2 regions of the Paenibacillus sp. PsM32 genome follow, and region 2 is predicted to be linked to the other one. Evidence: predicted binding sites of a transcription regulator. Region 2 holds the regulator's gene; the other holds the start of a gene.
What was found. Region 2 encodes NrdR, which represses ribonucleotide reductase genes. Its sites were predicted from a motif close to AACACNATATATNGTGTT; they were not measured.
Positions count from the first base shown of each region.

Region 1: a site for NrdR is predicted at 3,498-3,515, ahead of nrdI (class Ib ribonucleoside-diphosphate reductase assembly flavoprotein NrdI). Genes of this name have one in related genera too.

Region 1 is NZ_JARUWY010000001.1:1,054,808-1,063,944, reverse strand. Features, by position in the region: gene QCD85_RS04790 (helix-turn-helix domain-containing protein) at 1-14, shown strand, start outside; gene QCD85_RS04785 (galactokinase) at 236-1,534, shown strand; gene QCD85_RS04780 (glycoside hydrolase family 64 protein) at 1,679-3,055, opposite strand; gene nrdI (class Ib ribonucleoside-diphosphate reductase assembly flavoprotein NrdI) at 3,705-4,073, shown strand; gene nrdE (class 1b ribonucleoside-diphosphate reductase subunit alpha) at 4,060-6,144, shown strand; gene nrdF (class 1b ribonucleoside-diphosphate reductase subunit beta) at 6,405-7,373, shown strand; gene QCD85_RS04760 (thioredoxin family protein) at 7,924-8,250, shown strand; gene QCD85_RS04755 (hypothetical protein) at 8,292-8,771, shown strand; gene QCD85_RS04750 (M15 family metallopeptidase) at 8,940-9,137, shown strand, end outside.
Region 2 is NZ_JARUWY010000001.1:388,200-397,336, forward strand. Features, by position in the region: gene QCD85_RS01865 (NACHT domain-containing protein) at 83-2,494, opposite strand; tRNA gene QCD85_RS01870 (tRNA-Ala) at 2,645-2,717, opposite strand; gene QCD85_RS01875 (ABC transporter substrate-binding protein) at 2,951-3,925, shown strand; tRNA gene QCD85_RS01880 (tRNA-Leu) at 4,195-4,278, shown strand; gene QCD85_RS01885 (aldo/keto reductase) at 4,352-5,314, opposite strand; gene QCD85_RS01890 (tautomerase family protein) at 5,315-5,710, opposite strand; gene QCD85_RS01895 (LysR family transcriptional regulator) at 5,877-6,758, shown strand; gene nrdR (transcriptional regulator NrdR) at 6,967-7,446, opposite strand; gene QCD85_RS01905 (lytic transglycosylase domain-containing protein) at 7,570-8,133, opposite strand; gene coaE (dephospho-CoA kinase) at 8,130-8,726, opposite strand; gene mutM (DNA-formamidopyrimidine glycosylase) at 8,736-9,137, opposite strand, start outside.

The DNA.
Region 1 (9,137 bases), 670 kb from region 2:
ATTTAATGCAGTAAGTTAATAGTTTAAAAGATAAATCATTTACAGCCATGATTATAGATGAATAGACTGTATAACACTGTCTACAATGATGGCTGTCTACAATACTATTCCCAAAAGTGCAGAATGATTGCAACAATACCCCTGACAATTTCGCAAAATTTCAGTACAATTAATATAGGAACAAATACTACCATCATAGGAACAACTATTTTTAATATTAAAGGGGATATTTAGGATGCGATTGAGAACGGTTACAGAGAACTTGGAACAATACAATACGGAGAAGATGAACCAACTACTTGTAGAAATGTATGGACAAGAACAAGTACAGTATCAGTTGAAGCGTTATCAACAACTTATGAACAACTATCATCAACAATTTGGAGATGGCAATATTCAATTATTCAGTTCTCCAGGTAGAAGTGAAATTGGTGGTAATCATACAGACCATAACTACGGTAAAGTATTGGCAACAAGTATCAATCTAGATACGATTAGTGCTGCTGTACCTGTAGATGAACCTTATATTACGATTGTGTCTGAGGGCTATAAAGATGTGTACAAAATCCATACTTCTGAATTAGAGCCTGTAGCAGGCGAAGGCGGTACACTAGCGCTTATTCGCGGAATCGTTGCTGGCTTTGTTCAATGGGGATTACATGTAGGCGGATTCAATGCTTATGTATCTACCAATGTATTAGCAGCTTCCGGGCTTAGTTCTTCAGCTTCTTTTGAAATGTTAATCACTAGCATCCTAAATACGTTCTACAATAATAGTCAAGTTGATATCGTAAATATGGCTCGAATTGGACAATATGCTGAAAATAAATTCTGGAACAAACCCTCTGGATTATTAGATCAAATGGCTTGTGCGCATGGCGGATTAATCGCAATCGATTTTATCAATCCCAAAGAACCTGCGATTCAACATGTACCGTATGATTTCAATGCACAAGGGTATGAGATGGTCATCGTGAACACAGGAGGTAACCATGCCGATCTGACTGCTGACTATGCTGCGGTACCGGAAGAAATGAAGGCGGTTGCGGAAGCGCTGGGTCATGAAGTGTGTCGTCAGATTACGCTGGAAGAAGTATACAGCAATCTAGCAAGCCTTCGGGAACAAACAGGGGATCGTGCTATATTGCGTGCACTGCATTTCTTAGAAGAAAATGATCGTGTCGATGAGCAAGTGAAAGCACTACAATCGAACGAATGGGATCATTTCTTAGAATTGATTACAGGCTCTGGTAATTCATCATGGAAATGGCTTCAAAACGTATATCAAGATTCTCATACCCGTGAGCAAAGTATTTCTATCGCTTTAGCAATCACTGAGATTTTCTTGAAGCAAAAGCAAGCAGGTGCTTGTCGTGTACATGGTGGCGGATTTGCAGGGGTTATTTTGACTATTTTGCCAAAAACATTAGTGAGTGAATACACAGCATTGATCGAAAAAACGTTAGGCACATCTACGTATATCATCAATGTACGTCAACATGGATCTATCTGCTTGAACAACCACCTTAATTAAAGAATACATTTTTGTAATATCTATTGTAGAATCACCTACCTGATATTTTACAAGCCAATCACTGAAAAAAAGCCTGCTTCTACACCGTCAAATTAACATTGACCGTAGAAGCAGGCTTTTTATATCACGCAATTATAGATACGTTTACCAGCCGACGCGGATAATCAATCCTTTTGGATCACCCACTTCAAGATATGAAGCTTGTTGATTGTAATCATCATAAGCAAATCCATATGCTAAGCGGTTGATACTGTGATCATGCCAGAACTTCGCGTAGTAATTAGCAGGTGCAGCTTTGTAATATTGAGCAGGATTGTTCCAATTGGCTTGGTTGTCGTACACATGTCGATTGATCGCTGAACATGTACCTGAATCCTCTGCCAGTCGACCATTACACAGTAGGATCTCCTGCGTGCTGTAATTGCTGTATCCAGCAAAATAATTAGCTTGCGTACCATTTACCCCGAATGCGCCATGAATCGGTGCTACGATACGATACGGAGCTTGTACATCGGCAAGAGATTGGAAGGCAGCCGGAACTTCACTCCGATACTTACTAAATAGACCTGCACGTGTCTCGGATTCCAATTCGCCTACCGTCTGATCATAATTACCTGCACGATTGACAAGGCGGTGTTGTAAAGGAAATCCAAAACCATCTACACGAGTAGTATTTCCATGATATCCTGTACCGTCTACAGTAAATTCAACAAAGTCGAAATAGATATTACGGTTCGGATCAGCCGTATTATTAATATCAGGTCCTGCGAATCCATCATCATATGTTTTGATATAACATGGAGAGCCTACGCAGATAAACATCCGCCCAGAATCAATTTTGGGCATACTCACCCAGTTGATCTGACTGATCGTGCTATAAATGTTAGCGTAATTCACTCCGTTCTTGGTTAAATGCCCTGTCGCATTATTGAGAGCCGTCGAGATCGGTTTCAATTGACCATTGTTATCAAGATAACTCCATTGTTTGGTGGCAGGATTAATTCCTAGAATCCCCCAATAGATCTGATTATCAGCATAAGTACCTTTGGTACCATTTAATAATTTGAAAGATAATGCTCCATTCCCTGTAGCGTTCGGTATAGATGACGCTGGGATACTATAGATCGAATTGTCACCTGTTCCAGAATTGGGAGGTGGGGTTGAACCTGTTGTGACCGTATAGCTAAATTTCGATGTGTCATAAGCGGCTGTTCCATTATTGTACGTAAATGAATATTGGATCACCTGACCTGATGATACACTGGCGACATTTTGTACATAACGTTTAGATCCACTGTCATAGGTCATTCGTAGATTTTGCAGATTACCCGAGTTCACCGAGTAATGCACATCGACCCAGGAAGTATTTACGTTGGAAGAGAACCAGATAGTGGCTGTTGTCCCGGATGTAGTAACCCCTTGAGTATAATCTGCTGCCGATACCGAAGATGATGCTGGTGTAAAAAGACTGCTGACAAGAACAAGCATAGATAAAAGCAAGAAGTAACCCATTTTCTTCATACACATATCCTCCTATTCAAATTGTATGCGATTCCACGTTCGCTTTTAATTATTTCAATATATGGTAATAAATACAATACAAAAAGCATGTCTAATTCTCCTGTGTATTTCTATGCTAAGATTTCTTAAATTAAAGAAATTTTTATTTGCTTTTTTGTTCAATAACAGCTAAAGTTTTATACTTGAGCGTCTAAATAGACCGGAATTTATGTTCATTTTAAAGTGAATTTATGTTCACTGCATAATCTGGAAATGTTCGGCAAAAGTTAAACGATATGTACTATATCTAGTATGTCAAGAAAATTATTTTTTTATAAATGATTATCGCGATGTATGTAAAATACGTGTTCAAAGAAGTGCCCGTTTTACTTGATATTTTGAAAAAATAGACCGTTTTTAAGGCATGTTTGGGCCAAGATGTAGACCTTCAGTTCCTATTGACAACACTATATATAGCGTATATCTTTGATAAAGCCTTCTATATATTGCGGTTACGATGTTTGAGCAGGTAATATATAGGTTATAGCTAATTATACGCGCTAGAGTAGATAACACTTATATGATATTAGATCATTGTTATCTGTATTTATATAGTGATTGAACGGATGAACAGTACTACATATTGAACCGAGAAGGAGATGTCACAACCATGCTAATTGCTTATGATTCCAAAACAGGCAATGTAAAACGATTTATCAACAAATTAAAATTACCTGCTGTACAAGCTGTACAGATTGATGAGGCGCTGACGTTGGATGAACCTTTTGTACTGGTAACGTACACAACTGGATTTGGTCAGATTCCTGATAAGGTAGTTCATTTTTTGGAGAGAAATCATAATCGCCTGATCGGAGTTGCAGCAAGTGGCAATCGCAATTGGGGAGACAAATTCGCTCGGAGTGCTGATCTAATCTCAGAACGTTATAATGTACCGGTTGTGTACAAGTTCGAATTAGCAGGTACAACAGGAGACGCACAACGATTTCAACAGGAGGTAGATAAAATTGCGGCATATTGAATTGAACAACTTACTGATGCAACGGGACGAGAGTGGATTTTTCCGTTTGGATAAAGATAAAGAAGCAGTTGTAGAATATATGGAAGAGGTAGCTCGTAAAAGTATCAACTTCCCGGACACCAAAACAAAAGTACGTTATATGATCGATAACGATTATTATGAAGATATGTACAAAAACTATACTTCTCAAGATGTAGAAGAAGTATATGCGATTACACACAGTTATGATTTCCAATTTCCATCTTATATGGCGGCTTCCAAGTTCTACACAGATTATGCAGTGAAAACGAATGACCGTAGTCAATACTTGGAACATTATGCGGATCGTGTCGCAGTCGTGGCGCTTCACTTGGGACGCGGGGATGCGGATAATGCCAAAACTCTTGCCAAATCCATGATGGAACAACGTCTACAACCAGCAACACCAACATTTTTGAATGCAGGTAAAAGTCGTCGTGGTGAAATGGTCTCTTGTTTCTTGTTAGAAATGGATGACTCTTTGAACTCGATTAACCATGTACTAAACACTTGTATGCAATTATCGAAAATTGGTGGCGGTGTAGCGGTTAACTTGTCCAAACTTCGTGGACGCGGTGAGCCGATCAAAGGTGTTGAAGGTGCAGCAAAAGGAATTATGCCTGTATTGAAACTGATGGAAGATGCTTTCTCCTATGCAGATCAAATGGGTCAACGTAAAGGTTCTGGCGCAGCGTATTACAACATTTTCGGCTGGGACGTTATGGAGTTCTTGGATAGCAAAAAAATCAATGCAGACGAGCGCACACGCCTCAAAACATTGTCGATCGGTCTTGTTGTACCGAATCGCTTTTACCAATTAGCAGCAGATAATGAACTATTGCATGTATTCGCACCTTATAGTGTATACAAAGCGTATGGTAAATATCTGGATGATCTAGATATCGATGAAATGTACGATACATTGCTTGCTGATGATCGTGTCAAAAAGAAAGCAATCATGAGTGCTCGTGATATGCTAACCAAAATCGCAAGTGTACAATTAGAATCCGGTTATCCGTATATTATGAACAAAAGTAATGCGAATAACGCTCATGCACTAAAAGATATCGGATCGATTCGTATGTCTAACTTGTGTACAGAAATTTTCCAATTGCAAGAAACATCTGAGATTACAGATTATGGTCAAGATGATATTATTCGTCGTGATATTAGCTGTAACTTAGGTTCACTTAATATGGTAAACGTCATGGAACTTGGTAAAATTCGTGAATCCGTTCATGAAGGAATCATGGGTCTAACATCGGTTAGTGATATGACAGATATCGCTAATGCACCGGGTGTAGCCAAAGCAAACCGTGAAATGCACTCTGTAGGTCTTGGTGTTATGAACTTGCATGGTTACCTTGCTAAAAACAAAATTGCGTATGAAAGTGACGAAGCAAGAGACTTTGTTCGTACTTTCTTTATGATGATGAATTTCTACTCATTAGAGAAAAGTATGGAAATTGCTCGTGATCGTCAAACGACTTTTGCTGATTTTGAAAAATCAGAATATGCAAAAGGAACGTACTTTGATCGTTATTTAGAAATCGATTATCGTCCAGCAACAACACGTGCAAGCGATTTGTTTGGCGATATGTATATCCCAACACCAGCAGACTGGCAGAACCTGAAAGCTGATGTAATGAAACATGGTCTGTATCATGCTTACCGTTTGGCGATTGCGCCAACAGCAAGTATTTCATATATCCAAAATGCAACATCTAGCGTAATGCCGATTGTAGAACAAATTGAGACTCGTACGTATGCGAACTCAACGACTTACTACCCAATGCCATATATGCAACAGGATAACTATTTCTACTACAAATCTGCTTACCAAATGAATCAATTTAAAGTATTGGATCTGATTGCTGAAATCCAAAATCATGTCGATCAAGGAATTTCAACAGTACTTCATGTAGGTAGCGATGTAACGACTCGTCAATTGGCTCGTTATTACCTGTATGCAGCACACAAAGGTCTAAAATCACTTTACTATACACGTACCAAATTGCTTAGCGTAGAAGAGTGTATTACTTGCTCGGTATAATATTTTTCGGTAGTTGATTATAAAATAATATCTATAGTTATGCAGTATACAAGAAAGCCTTTTTAGGCTTTTTTGTATGCTTTACGTGCTTGGCAACATCAGCACGATCGGATTCAAATGAAATATGATTTTTGCCCGACACCATATCTTTTAGCAAGCGCTTGGCGATATGTAGGCTGTACCGTTTGAGTACATACTTGTGTTCTTTTACCAAAGTGCAATAAGTAGTATCCAATGTTTAAAAGGAGGAATTTTAACTTATGACTGGACCTATCAAAGCTGTGAACTGGAACCGTCCTGATGATGATTTCACAATGATGTTCTGGAATCAAAATATTATGCAATTTTGGACGGATGATGAAATTCCATTGTCTGATGATAAAATGTCATGGATTCAATTGAGTGACATCGAACGTGATACGTATATGAAAGTGCTTGGAGGACTTACTCTACTTGATACAATTCAAGGTGGCGTAGGTATGCCGAAAGTATTGGAACACGTCGAAGGGATGCAACGTAAAGCAGTATTAGGCTTTATGGCGATGATGGAGCAGATTCATGCGAAATCATACAGCAGTATCTTTACAACATTGTCTTCTACAGAAGAGATCGATAAGATTTTCCAATGGGTGGAAGACAATCCACGTCTACAGACCAAAGCAGAAACGATCCGTCAGTACTACTTGAATATTAATTCGCCAAAAGAGCTATTTTTAGCTATGGCGGCTTCTGTATTACTCGAAAGCTATTTGTTCTACAGTGGATTTTTCTATCCGCTTTATCTAGCTGGACAAGGTAAAATGACGTGTAGCGGTGAGATTATTGATCTGATTTTACGTGATGAAAGTATTCACGGTGTGTATGTAGGGGTACTTGCACAAGAAATCTACAATGATCTTGAAGAAGACGAGCAAAAAGACGTTTACGAAATCTTAGAAGGTCTACTGACGTATCTTCATGCGAATGAAGAAAAGTATACAGAAGAGATTTATGATCCAATCGGTCTAACTGAAGATGTAAAAATCTTCCTTCGTTACAATGCAAACAAAGCGTTTATGAATTTGGGCTTTGATCCTGTATTTGCTGAAGAAGAAGTGAATCCGATTGTATTCAACGGGATCAGCACACATACGAAACAACATGACTTTTTCTCGAAAAAAGGAAATGGATATGTGCGTGCGATGAACGTTGAGCGTTTGACTGATGATGATTTTAAATTTGATTTTTAAAATAGCTTTCTTGAGAAACCGCTATGGGAAAGAAATCATTCGGTCGGTCGCTGGTTGTAGATCCATTTTTGGAATAACCGCTATGCGGTAAAAATGGATCTACAAATGCGAACGCTTCGCTCCTTTCGAATTGATTTCTTTCCCTTCGCTCAGGCGGGGGAGTTAGGAAAGCAAGGATTTTAAAAGATTAGATTTGGTGTGGTAGCAGGTTGGGATCGTTTGGGAGATACTTGAGTTACAGATGATAAGAGATAGATAGGGATAGTAGAGAGAGAATAGAGATAATTAGAGAGATAAATATAGAGTATATATGAGTTCAAAAGGGTGAAGTAAAGGGTGTTTTTCTGTGTGTTAAGCAGAAAGGCAGCCTTTTTTCGGTTTTAATTGTTTTATGGTATGGTTTGGCTGTTGATATTTTGATCTGTTTGTTTGATTATTGGGATATTATGTGTTGGGATGATGTGGGTAAGAGAATAAGGATGTATAAGAGAGTAGAATAGAAGTGTGGAAAAATATATGGTGAAGAGATATTGGAAAAGAGGAAAAAGGGATGGAACAGCTTTTTTCTAAAAAGCAGGTAGATGATTTTATTCGTCAGCATTCGTTGACATTGCTTATGCTCAAAACGCAGAATTGTAGTGTATGTGAAGCGGTTCAGCCGCAGGTGGAACGTTTGTTAGAAGGGTATGAGCATATTGCAGGTGGATTTGTGTATATGGAGGATGTGCCTGAATTGGCAGGAGAGTATATGATTTTTACTTCACCGGTATTGTTGTTATTTATGGAAGGCAAAGAGGTATATCGGGCGGCTCGCTTTATTGTATTTGAAGAACTGGCGAACCAGATCAATCGGTATCATGAATTTATGCAATCGTAAATCCTATAATCGGGTAATGCTTGTTAAAGGAGATGTTAGATATGGGTATTACAGGCGTTTATTATGAGGAACATAAAAATTTAGAAGATATTTTGGCGGGTAATGTGCAACCACCCACACTGGATATTGATAAAACATGGAGTCTGATTGTAGACATGTTCCCGGATATTCCTTTGGTTCCGGTAGGGGAGCAATATAAAGTCGATAGTCAGGCGACTGAATACGGTTCTTTTTACTTATCTGCGGACAAAGTAGCCGAAATTGCAACGCAAATTCCTGAATTGAAACAACCTGAGAATCTAACCAAACGGATTGATTTTGAAAAGTGGAAAAATATTCCCGAGATGGACATAGAGCAGTTGGATGAACGGGCAATGATTATGTTAGCTTTTCCGATGCAAAGTGATGAGACCTATGAAGAATTAGTAGATGGTTACTTGCTTCCTCATCTGGAATCGGTATTTGAACTTTTTGAAAAAGCATTTGCCAATCAAAGTGGCTTGGTATTTATGATTATGTAATAACAAATGTCTAATAATCCAATAAACCTATCGCTAGTCGGATAGGTTTATTTTTATTTGTATAGAATCTACATATTTAAGGAAAACTTTATATTTAGCCTACTTTTATTTTTAACAATCTTCTTTATGATTTTGAGATCACAGATCAAGATCAAGGAGGATATGATAATGAAAAAATGGATGGTTTTACTTGTCGTTTTGTTAGGTATTGCATTGTTAGTCACTCGCTATTTGCCGGATTCTTTCGATTACAAAATAGGTCGAGGATTTGCACAAGAGCGGGTGATTGATGATAAAGACGAAGTAGCAGGTAAAAATGAAATATTAGTCGATGTGAGCAAAAGTCAGATTTACCAAGGAGATTTG
Region 2 (9,137 bases):
TATTATACGCAAAAAGTCCGCTAAACACGAAAGTGTCTAACGGACTTTTGTATAATTTGTTTTATTCTTTATATTACACTATTTAGCTGTTCCTCTTTCTTAACCTATTTACTAACAATTTAATATGTTTTTCAAATTCTATTTGTCCCATATCTTCTTCTTTATATATATGATCTTGAGCTAGTGAATATAAAGTCTCATCATCTACTTCACTAATAAATGAATTTACAATTGACTTGTCTAATATATTCCTAATATGGAAGAAAATCATATTCATTTTAAAACTTCTAAATCTATTTCTTGGCATACGAAGAGCTTCAGATACTAAATAAATAACTAAAAGTTCATTTGGATAAAATTTAATAATATCCTCTTCAAGATTTCGCGACATTTCGTTTTTCGACTTAAACAAAATTGAAATTATTGAGGCATCTAGTGAATTTCCTAAATTATCGAGAATTCTTTTATCATCAAAGAAATAATTATAGATTTTATCTCGATATTTAATTTGGTCAGCAGCATTTAATATGATACAAATTCTAAAAAACTTTTCTTCGTTCTCTTTGAAGAAAAATTCTTCTTGGGGAGAAATTTGATCAAATAAATATTTTATGAATAGTTTAAACCTACTATAATCATGTTTTTTTAGTAAAGCAGTTGTAAGTTCAAACATTTCAGAATCATAGCCAAATTTCTGTAATTCTTCAAATAATTCTGAATTGTCTCTAAATTCATTTATGATGCATTTTGAATAAAAAAACTCATAAAAAGATCTGTGATAAAATTTGTAATATTCTTCTTTATTTCCAGCTACATATAGCTCAGTTCTTTGAGTACAAAATTGAAGAAATTCATCAATTGCATTTCTTGTTTCATTTTCTGAACTATATGACTCTTTATATAATTCAATAAAATATTCTTTTATCTCATTTTTTTCTATTTCAATATTATTTGGTCGTGCTAACCAAGCTAGTTTTTCAAAACTAATATTATGATCTAATATATTAGACATTAATTTGAAATTAAAATTGGATTTTTTTTGATCTTTTTCTCTTTTTTTTGATATATAATCTACACACTTTTCATATAAATCAATTTTGTTTTCAGGAAGTTCTTTTTCAGCTTTATATATTTGAACTAACAATGAAACTGTGAGTAAACTTGTTAAAAAACCGTTCTGGATTAATATTTCACTTTGTCTAAGGAATTCTTGCATATTTTGGGCATTAAATTGTTTTAATTTTATCATATTTAGTAAATAATCTTTTATTTGTTTAATATTTACCTTGCAGACATCATATACAATTCTAGTTTTTGGAATAAATCCTTGTCCTCTTGAAGTAATAATAATTTTATTATGTTTATTTGTAACTTCAAAAAAAGAGCTTATTAATTCGTTTAAATACTGTCTATCCTCTTTTTCAACTTCATCTAAGGCATCAAACAAAATAAGACATCTACCCGCTTTTAAGAAATATCTCAAAAAGTTCTTAGTTATAGAATCACTATCTAAACCAGTATTATATATAATACTGTCTACTAAAAAATCTTCAATTGAATACGAAGATTTCATTTGAGAGTTAATTTTAAATTGCTTCAAATCACAATATATCGGTATTAGTTTATCTGAATTGTGAAGACTCATTTCTGAGAATTTGTTTATTACATTTTTTAAGAATAATGACTTACCAAACCCTGCACCACCAATAACAGAAACCATATTAGATTCTTTAAACAAATCAATCCATTTAATTGGCTCAGAAATAGAAATGTTTTCTTTTAAGTGTGCGAAATCAGCTTCATTACTATATTTTGTATTTTGCCCATTAACTTCATTAACATAAAATTCAGGAAAAACATAAAAAGAATATAATTCAAGCTCATCAATTCCATATACATGACTTTTTTTATTACGTGCTCTTAAAATTTTTAAATAATCAGACTTCACTTTCTCAAAATCTTCATTAATATTAGAATATTCATTAATTTCAAAATTAGAGATAATTCGTTTTTCCATCTCATGTAGGCTATTGTTAATAAAATATAATACTCCTACATTTTCAGCTGTTAGAGTACTTATTAACTTTTTCTCTATTATATCAATAATAAAATCGAAATATTTTTTTGTGAAATAAAAATTAATATTTTTTTGGACATTTTTTTCAACAAAATTTACTGCTTGTTGAGATAAATAATTTGTAAAAGTATCTTTATCTAACATAAATTTTATTTTTTTATTAGATTGCATTTTTCGAAAAGTAGAATAATCTATATATTCTGTAAAATCTCTTAAAGTATTAGGATGACTTAAGAAGTCTATAAAGCTTCCAGAATCTAATTCAGTATCTTTAAATTCATCAATAAACTTATTTATTTCATTACACAAAGTTTTTAGGCGTGTTCTATTCTTATATTCTTTAAAAATATCCATTAATAAGGAAGTACTTATATTTATTAAAGTAGGGATTAAAAAGCTGCTAGTAATAGAACTCATATCATTCTCCTTGATTATAGTATTAAAAGAAAAATAAACCAAAATGTGTATTAATAAAAATCTTATAGTAATTTTTGCTAAATGACAATAAAAAATCTTAAATACAAAAGTCCGCTAAACACGAAAAGTGTCTAGCGGACTTTTATTCTATGGAGCCTAGGGGGATCGAACCCCTGACCTCATCGCTGCCAGCGATGCGCTCTCCCAGCTGAGCTAAGGCCCCATGAATATGAAATTGTAACTATGTAACGCAACAACTACATTAATTTATCACATCCACCTGTACCTCGTCAAGAAGCATCCTTTTACATCACTTCCTCCCTTATCTGCAACCTCAATTCATACTCGTAACACCGCAGTCTGTGACAAGCGGGTGACAGTTGGGCGGAAGCGTTGACTTTGGTTCTGTGTGTATTGGTATAATGAAGTATAGTACTCAGAAAAGAGGCGAAAGCATTGAAATTTAATACCACTTATGCCAAAGCAGGATTGGGATTACTCCTAATGTTGGTTTTTTTGACGGCTTGCGGACAGCCTAAAGAAACGCGTGCCGATATTTTCAATCCAAACGGGATCAAAACGATGCCGATCAATGATTCTTTTGGAACCGTTAGTATTCCTGTATCTCCAAAGCGTATTGCGGTCACTAGCCAGTATGCACTGGATTATCTGAATGCGATTGATGTGAATGTGGCACTGGCTCCTAAGCCGAATGAAAGCAATCCTTTTCCTATCTATATGACAGATGAAGAAAAGAACAATATTTCACTGATCGAAGGCGAAGGTACAGACATCAATCTATCTGCATTGAAAGGGCAAAAGCCTGATTTGATCTTTACCAATAATAGCGATCGTGCGGTATATGATGAATTGTCCAAGATCGCACCTACAATCTATATTGCGCAAATGAATGATTGGCGTAGTGAGCTGTATAATTATGGCACAATCGTTGATAAAGAAACCGCAGTAAAGCAGTTTTTGAATGCATTTCAGCAAGCAACCAATGCAAGCAAATCGAAGCTAACGCCGATTATCGGTACATCTACTGTAGCAGCGGCTTCGATGACCAAAGACGGTATGACATTATACAACAATGCCAAAAATGGTGTCGGCGAAGTGATGTATCAGGATATGGCACTGAAAGCTCCGGCTAATTTGCCAACAGATACAGTATCTGCTCCAGCCACAGTTGCACAATTGCAAAGTATCAATCCAGATTATCTGTTTATCTCTACAGGGGTTAAAAACGATACAACAGAAGCATTGACCAAACGCATGACAGCTACAGCAGACGGTGCTACATGGAATCAATTAACAGCCGTACAAAACGGGCATGTCTATATTGTAGATCCTTCCTTTTTCAATAATACCCCTCCTGCTAAAACGTATGTATTAGAAACGATTTTGAAAAAAGTAGAAGGTAACTCTTAATCTAGTCAGTCTTCTGAATGATGATTTTATAACAAAATTGCTTATGTAAAGAAACAACGATGAATCAGCGTCCCTTTTGATAAATATCGGGAACAGCTTATATGATTCATCGTTGTTTTTTGTTGGATGTTAATTACGTTGATACAACAAGCAAAAAAACTTGTATTCACTTTTCAAATCCGATATAATCGTACTTACGGTGATTTATTCACCACTCCCACATTGACTTCTTAGACATACTTCATGATTAATGTGGAAGTTACATATTCGCGGTCATGGCGGAATTGGCAGACGCGCACGGTTCAGGTCCGTGTGGGCTTACCCCCGTGGAGGTTCGAGTCCTCTTGACCGCATCCTTATTGTTTACTAAGCTTGTCTCGTATATTGCGGGATGGGCTTTTTTATATTTCTATTGCTTTAAGATATTCAATAAATAGATGCTATATGTTCTCTTAATGATGCAGGCATAGCTCCAAATTGTAGAACTTGCTCTATTTCATCGATATGCGCTGTACGACTTGCTCCGATCAGCATCGAATCAACTTGCGGATGTTCCATTGTCCACCAGAGCACTAACTGTACCAGCGTGCATCCTACTTCTTCTGCTATTTGACGGTACGTATCGACTTTGGCGAAGTTCTCGTTGGTAAAATAGTGCTTAATCCGTTCTTCTCCTTTAGCCAGGCGACTTTCGACAGGAATGTCTTGCAGTGATCTATACCTTCCTGCTAATATCCCTCTTGCTAATGGGCTGTAAATAATCTTGCCGATACCCACTTGCTCACAGTAAGGAAATACTTCTTGTTCTACTGCACGAGCAAGCAAATTGAACTCAGATTGAATCGAAGCACATGCTGTCCATTGATGTGTATGACTGATCTCATAAGCAGAACGTAGCTGATCTACAGCAAAGTTGGAATAACCAATCGCTCTAACTTTACCTTGTTGCACTAGCTCATGTAATACAAATAACGTTTCTTCCAGTGGAGTATGAGGATCGAACTCATGGACTTGATACAGATCGATATAATCGGTTTGCAGACGTTGGAGCGAACGGTCGATCTGTTGTGTAATATGCTGGCGTGACAATCCTTCGTCCATCTTGCCCTCACCCATACGCATGCCTACTTTGGTCGCAAGTATAACCTGATCTCGTTTTCCTTTAAGAATATTTCCAATCATCTGCTCGCCTAATCCATCTCCGATATGATCGATATCTTGCCTTTTTCCATAAAAGTTAGCAGTGTCGATCAGAGTCATACCGATATCTAGACTTTGATCTATAATACGTTGTGAAGCAGATGCATCGATCCATCTTCCAAATGCCATCGTTCCCAGACCTACTTTGGATACTGGAATATTCGATTTACCTAATATCTGCTTATCCATTCAATTGTTCTCCTTAACCATCTGTGCCAATCCACTTCCAAATGACCAGTCTTCGAATTCAGTCTCGACCAATATAATAAATACATCTTCGATCCGAATACCCACTTGTTGTGCTAGCGCTGTCGCTAACTGTTTATACAGATTTGTCTTCTTGACCACGCCTCGACCAGACTTCAAGGTAATCTGGATATATAATAATCCATCTGAACGATCTCCTTGTAAATAGTGTCGATCATATACAAACTGTTCTGGCTGATGACTATGAAAGACTTGAAAACAATCATTCTCCGGTACATCACAACAATCGATTAAAGCGGATAAAATAACCTGACTCATCTGTTGTAACTGTTCTGCATTGTACTGATTATGCATATAACTTACTCTTGTAAATGGCATATCGCTGATCCTCCATACGATTGAATTGGTTGATACTGATACAAGCTTTTATGAATACTCTGATTGTATCTATATTCTCTTTATTTATATAATAGATAATAATCATAAAGATCATTCATTTTACCGATAAAGATAGTAAAAGGAAAATCTACTAAGGAGGTGCATTATGGATTTAACAGAATTGATTGCTTTTCAGACCGTGATGCAAGAAGGTACCTTTGTCAGAGCAGCCGAAAAGCTGAATTATGCTCAATCAACAATTACTAACCAGATCAAACGATTAGAAAAAGAATTAGGATTGACTTTGTTTTATCGTAATTGGGAAGCGACCTTAACACCTGCCGGGCAACGATTTGCTGAACAAGTCGATCAATTAATCCATCACTGGCGGTATGTCGGTGATATAGCCAAGCAATTGAATGAAGAAGAAATAGGTACTTTACAGATTGGTGTCACAGAGACATGGGCAGATCGTTATTTACCAGCTATTTTATATCAATTTCGGCAATATCGACCCAAAATTACTTGTGAGATTATAGTCGGCAATTCGACTTTTTTGGAAGAGTGTCTACAACAGGAGAAAATATCGTTAGCTTTATGCGCAGATTCGGAGTCGTCTCACCATTATGTATTTGAACCTTTACACCAAGAATCAATCTCGCTGATTATACCGGCTAATCATGTATTGGCGAATACCCAAGCAGTGACTATCGACGAGTTATTATCACATCTGTTGATTATCGGGCAATCGTCGTGCAAGTATCGCTTTCAAGTGGAAAAAGCTTTTAGAACGTATGAGCAAGAACCGTTATTTTACACGATTAATCAACTTTCTTTAATTCCGCTTTATGCTGAACAATTAAATGGGATCGGGATTGTACCGTCTTCTTTGAGTGTAGATGATACGTATACTGTTTTACCTTTTCCTTCTGTAGATCACCATTTGCAGATTGGCATTTTACAACCCCGGCGTATCAAATATAACAGCGGTATGCAGCAACTTTTTGTAGAAGAAGTTCGGAAGTATTTTAAAAATCTCCGTGAATAGTAATCTTCAATTTGATATGGATTCAATCATAAATCGTAGTCGCTTCCATGCTTTTATAAAGAAATCGCCATGTATAAATATAAGATCACAAGAATAAGCAATATACCAAAAAGAGCACTCTACTTGTTACTGTAGAAGTGCTCTTTTTTTGAAATATACAATAGACGTTCATACCTTTATTAGCAATCTTAATGCGATCTAACAGGAATTAGCTATTTGAGCTATCGCTCTCGTCTTCTTTTGACAGCAGACCTTTGAGTTCTTTCATAAACATATTAATATCTTTAAATTGACGATATACCGAAGCAAACCGCACATAAGCTACTTCATCGACAGGATACAACTGTTCCATGACTAATTCGCCTACAGCACGACTTTCCACTTCTGCCATCGCTGTAGTATGTAGACTTTTTTCCACTTCAGAGACGATCATATCCAGTTGATCTACCGATACCGGACGTTTCTCACAAGCGCGAATCAGACCGCGCAGGATTTTGTCGCGACTAAATTCTTCACGACTTCCATCTTTTTTGATCACAATTAGCGGTGTTTCTTCCACCATCTCGAACGTCGTAAAACGGCGATTGCAACTTTCACACTCACGTCTACGACGAATCGATTTATTATCATTGGCTGGACGGGAATCCAGCACCTTGGTTCCATTGTGACTGCAATATGGACATTTCATTGCTCACGTCACTTCCTTTCTCGCCAACCGTTCATTCGGACATCATTTCAGTTAAGTTCATGCATATATATTCAGGATGTGAGTAAATATGAGTTACAGAATCCAACATAGTGCTTGTTCGATCTAAAAGGCATCGTATAATTCAGTATACTGCTTATAATAATATAATACACGTTGGACATAATGTCTCGTTTCCCCGAAAGGAATATCTTTGACATCTTCTAATGTACCGTCCCATTTGCCGGAACTTAGCCATGATTTTACATTACCAGGACCTGCATTGTAGGCTGCAATTACAGCGATTTTGTTACCACCGAACTGACGATTAAGCTGTCTAAGGTACCATGTACCAATCTGAATATTCGGATCGATCTCATGCTTGACCGTTTCCAGTGACATGTTGTCCAAGTGTGCTTGCTCCATAATCCATTGCGCCGTATTCGGCATCAGTTGCATAATACCGAGTGCGCCTTTTTTGGATTCCATACTGGGCTTAAAGTTAGTCTCGACTCGAATAATAGAAGCAACTAGAAAAGGATCGACTTCATAAGCAGACGCATGAGCACGAATCTCTTCTTTATACTCTATCGGATAAATCCATCCTAGCCAGCGACTATTGAAAAAAACCACAATCACAACAAGCACGAATAGCGGTAAAAGAAATCGTTTACGAACCAATTTCTTCATGAAAGACCTTTACTCTGCCAGAACTGTTCCAATTGAGCATACGTGTCCTCAAGGGTACCGCTATTATCAATTACAATGTCAGCTACTTTTTTCTTTTGCTCAATATCCATCTGAGCGTTAATCCGTTTCCAGGCTTGTTCTTCATTAAGTCCATCGCGTGAGATCAGACGCTGTAATTGAACAGGCTGAGGCACATATACGACCATAATCTGATCAAACGTATAGACCCCTTTGGCTTCCAACAACAGCGGAATATCTGCTACAACCAGTGTATCTGGATACTGCTGTTCTAACTCTACCGTACGTGTCTGAATCAATTCACGAATCGCTGGATGCGTAATATCTTCAAGCGACTTCCGTTCTTCGGGATGGGTGAAGATATGTTCCCCTAACTTTTTGCGATTCAGTGTTCCGTCTGCTTGCAACATGTCTGTGCCAAAGCGTTCTACCACTTGAGACAGCACAGGATGATTCGGCATCATCACTTCCCGCGCAATCAGATCCGCATCAATCAGCTTGGCTCCTTTGGATGATAACCATGCCGAGACAGAACTTTTACCTGTGGCGATTCCTCCGGTTAACCCGATATTCATGATATCACCTCAATGTTTCTGACGAGTAGGTAGCGGCTGACACACCGGACAAAAGTGTGTTCCTCTTCCGCCGACAACCGTCTTCTCGACAAGTGTTCCGCATTCATAACAAGGTTCTGCTTTACGACCATAAATACGTAGACTGTGCTGGAACATGCCCATTTCGCCTTGACCATTTACATAGGACTTGATCGACGAACCACCTGCTTCTACAGCATCTGCAAGTGTGGACACTATCGCTTCATGCAGACGGGTTAATTGTTCTGCTGACAATGTATTAGCAATCTGCTCTGGATGAATCCCCGAACGGAACAACGCTTCATCGACATAAATATTTCCGATCCCTACCACATACTTCTGATTGAGCAATACAGGCTTAATCATCGTACGGCGCTTGCTCATCATATGGAT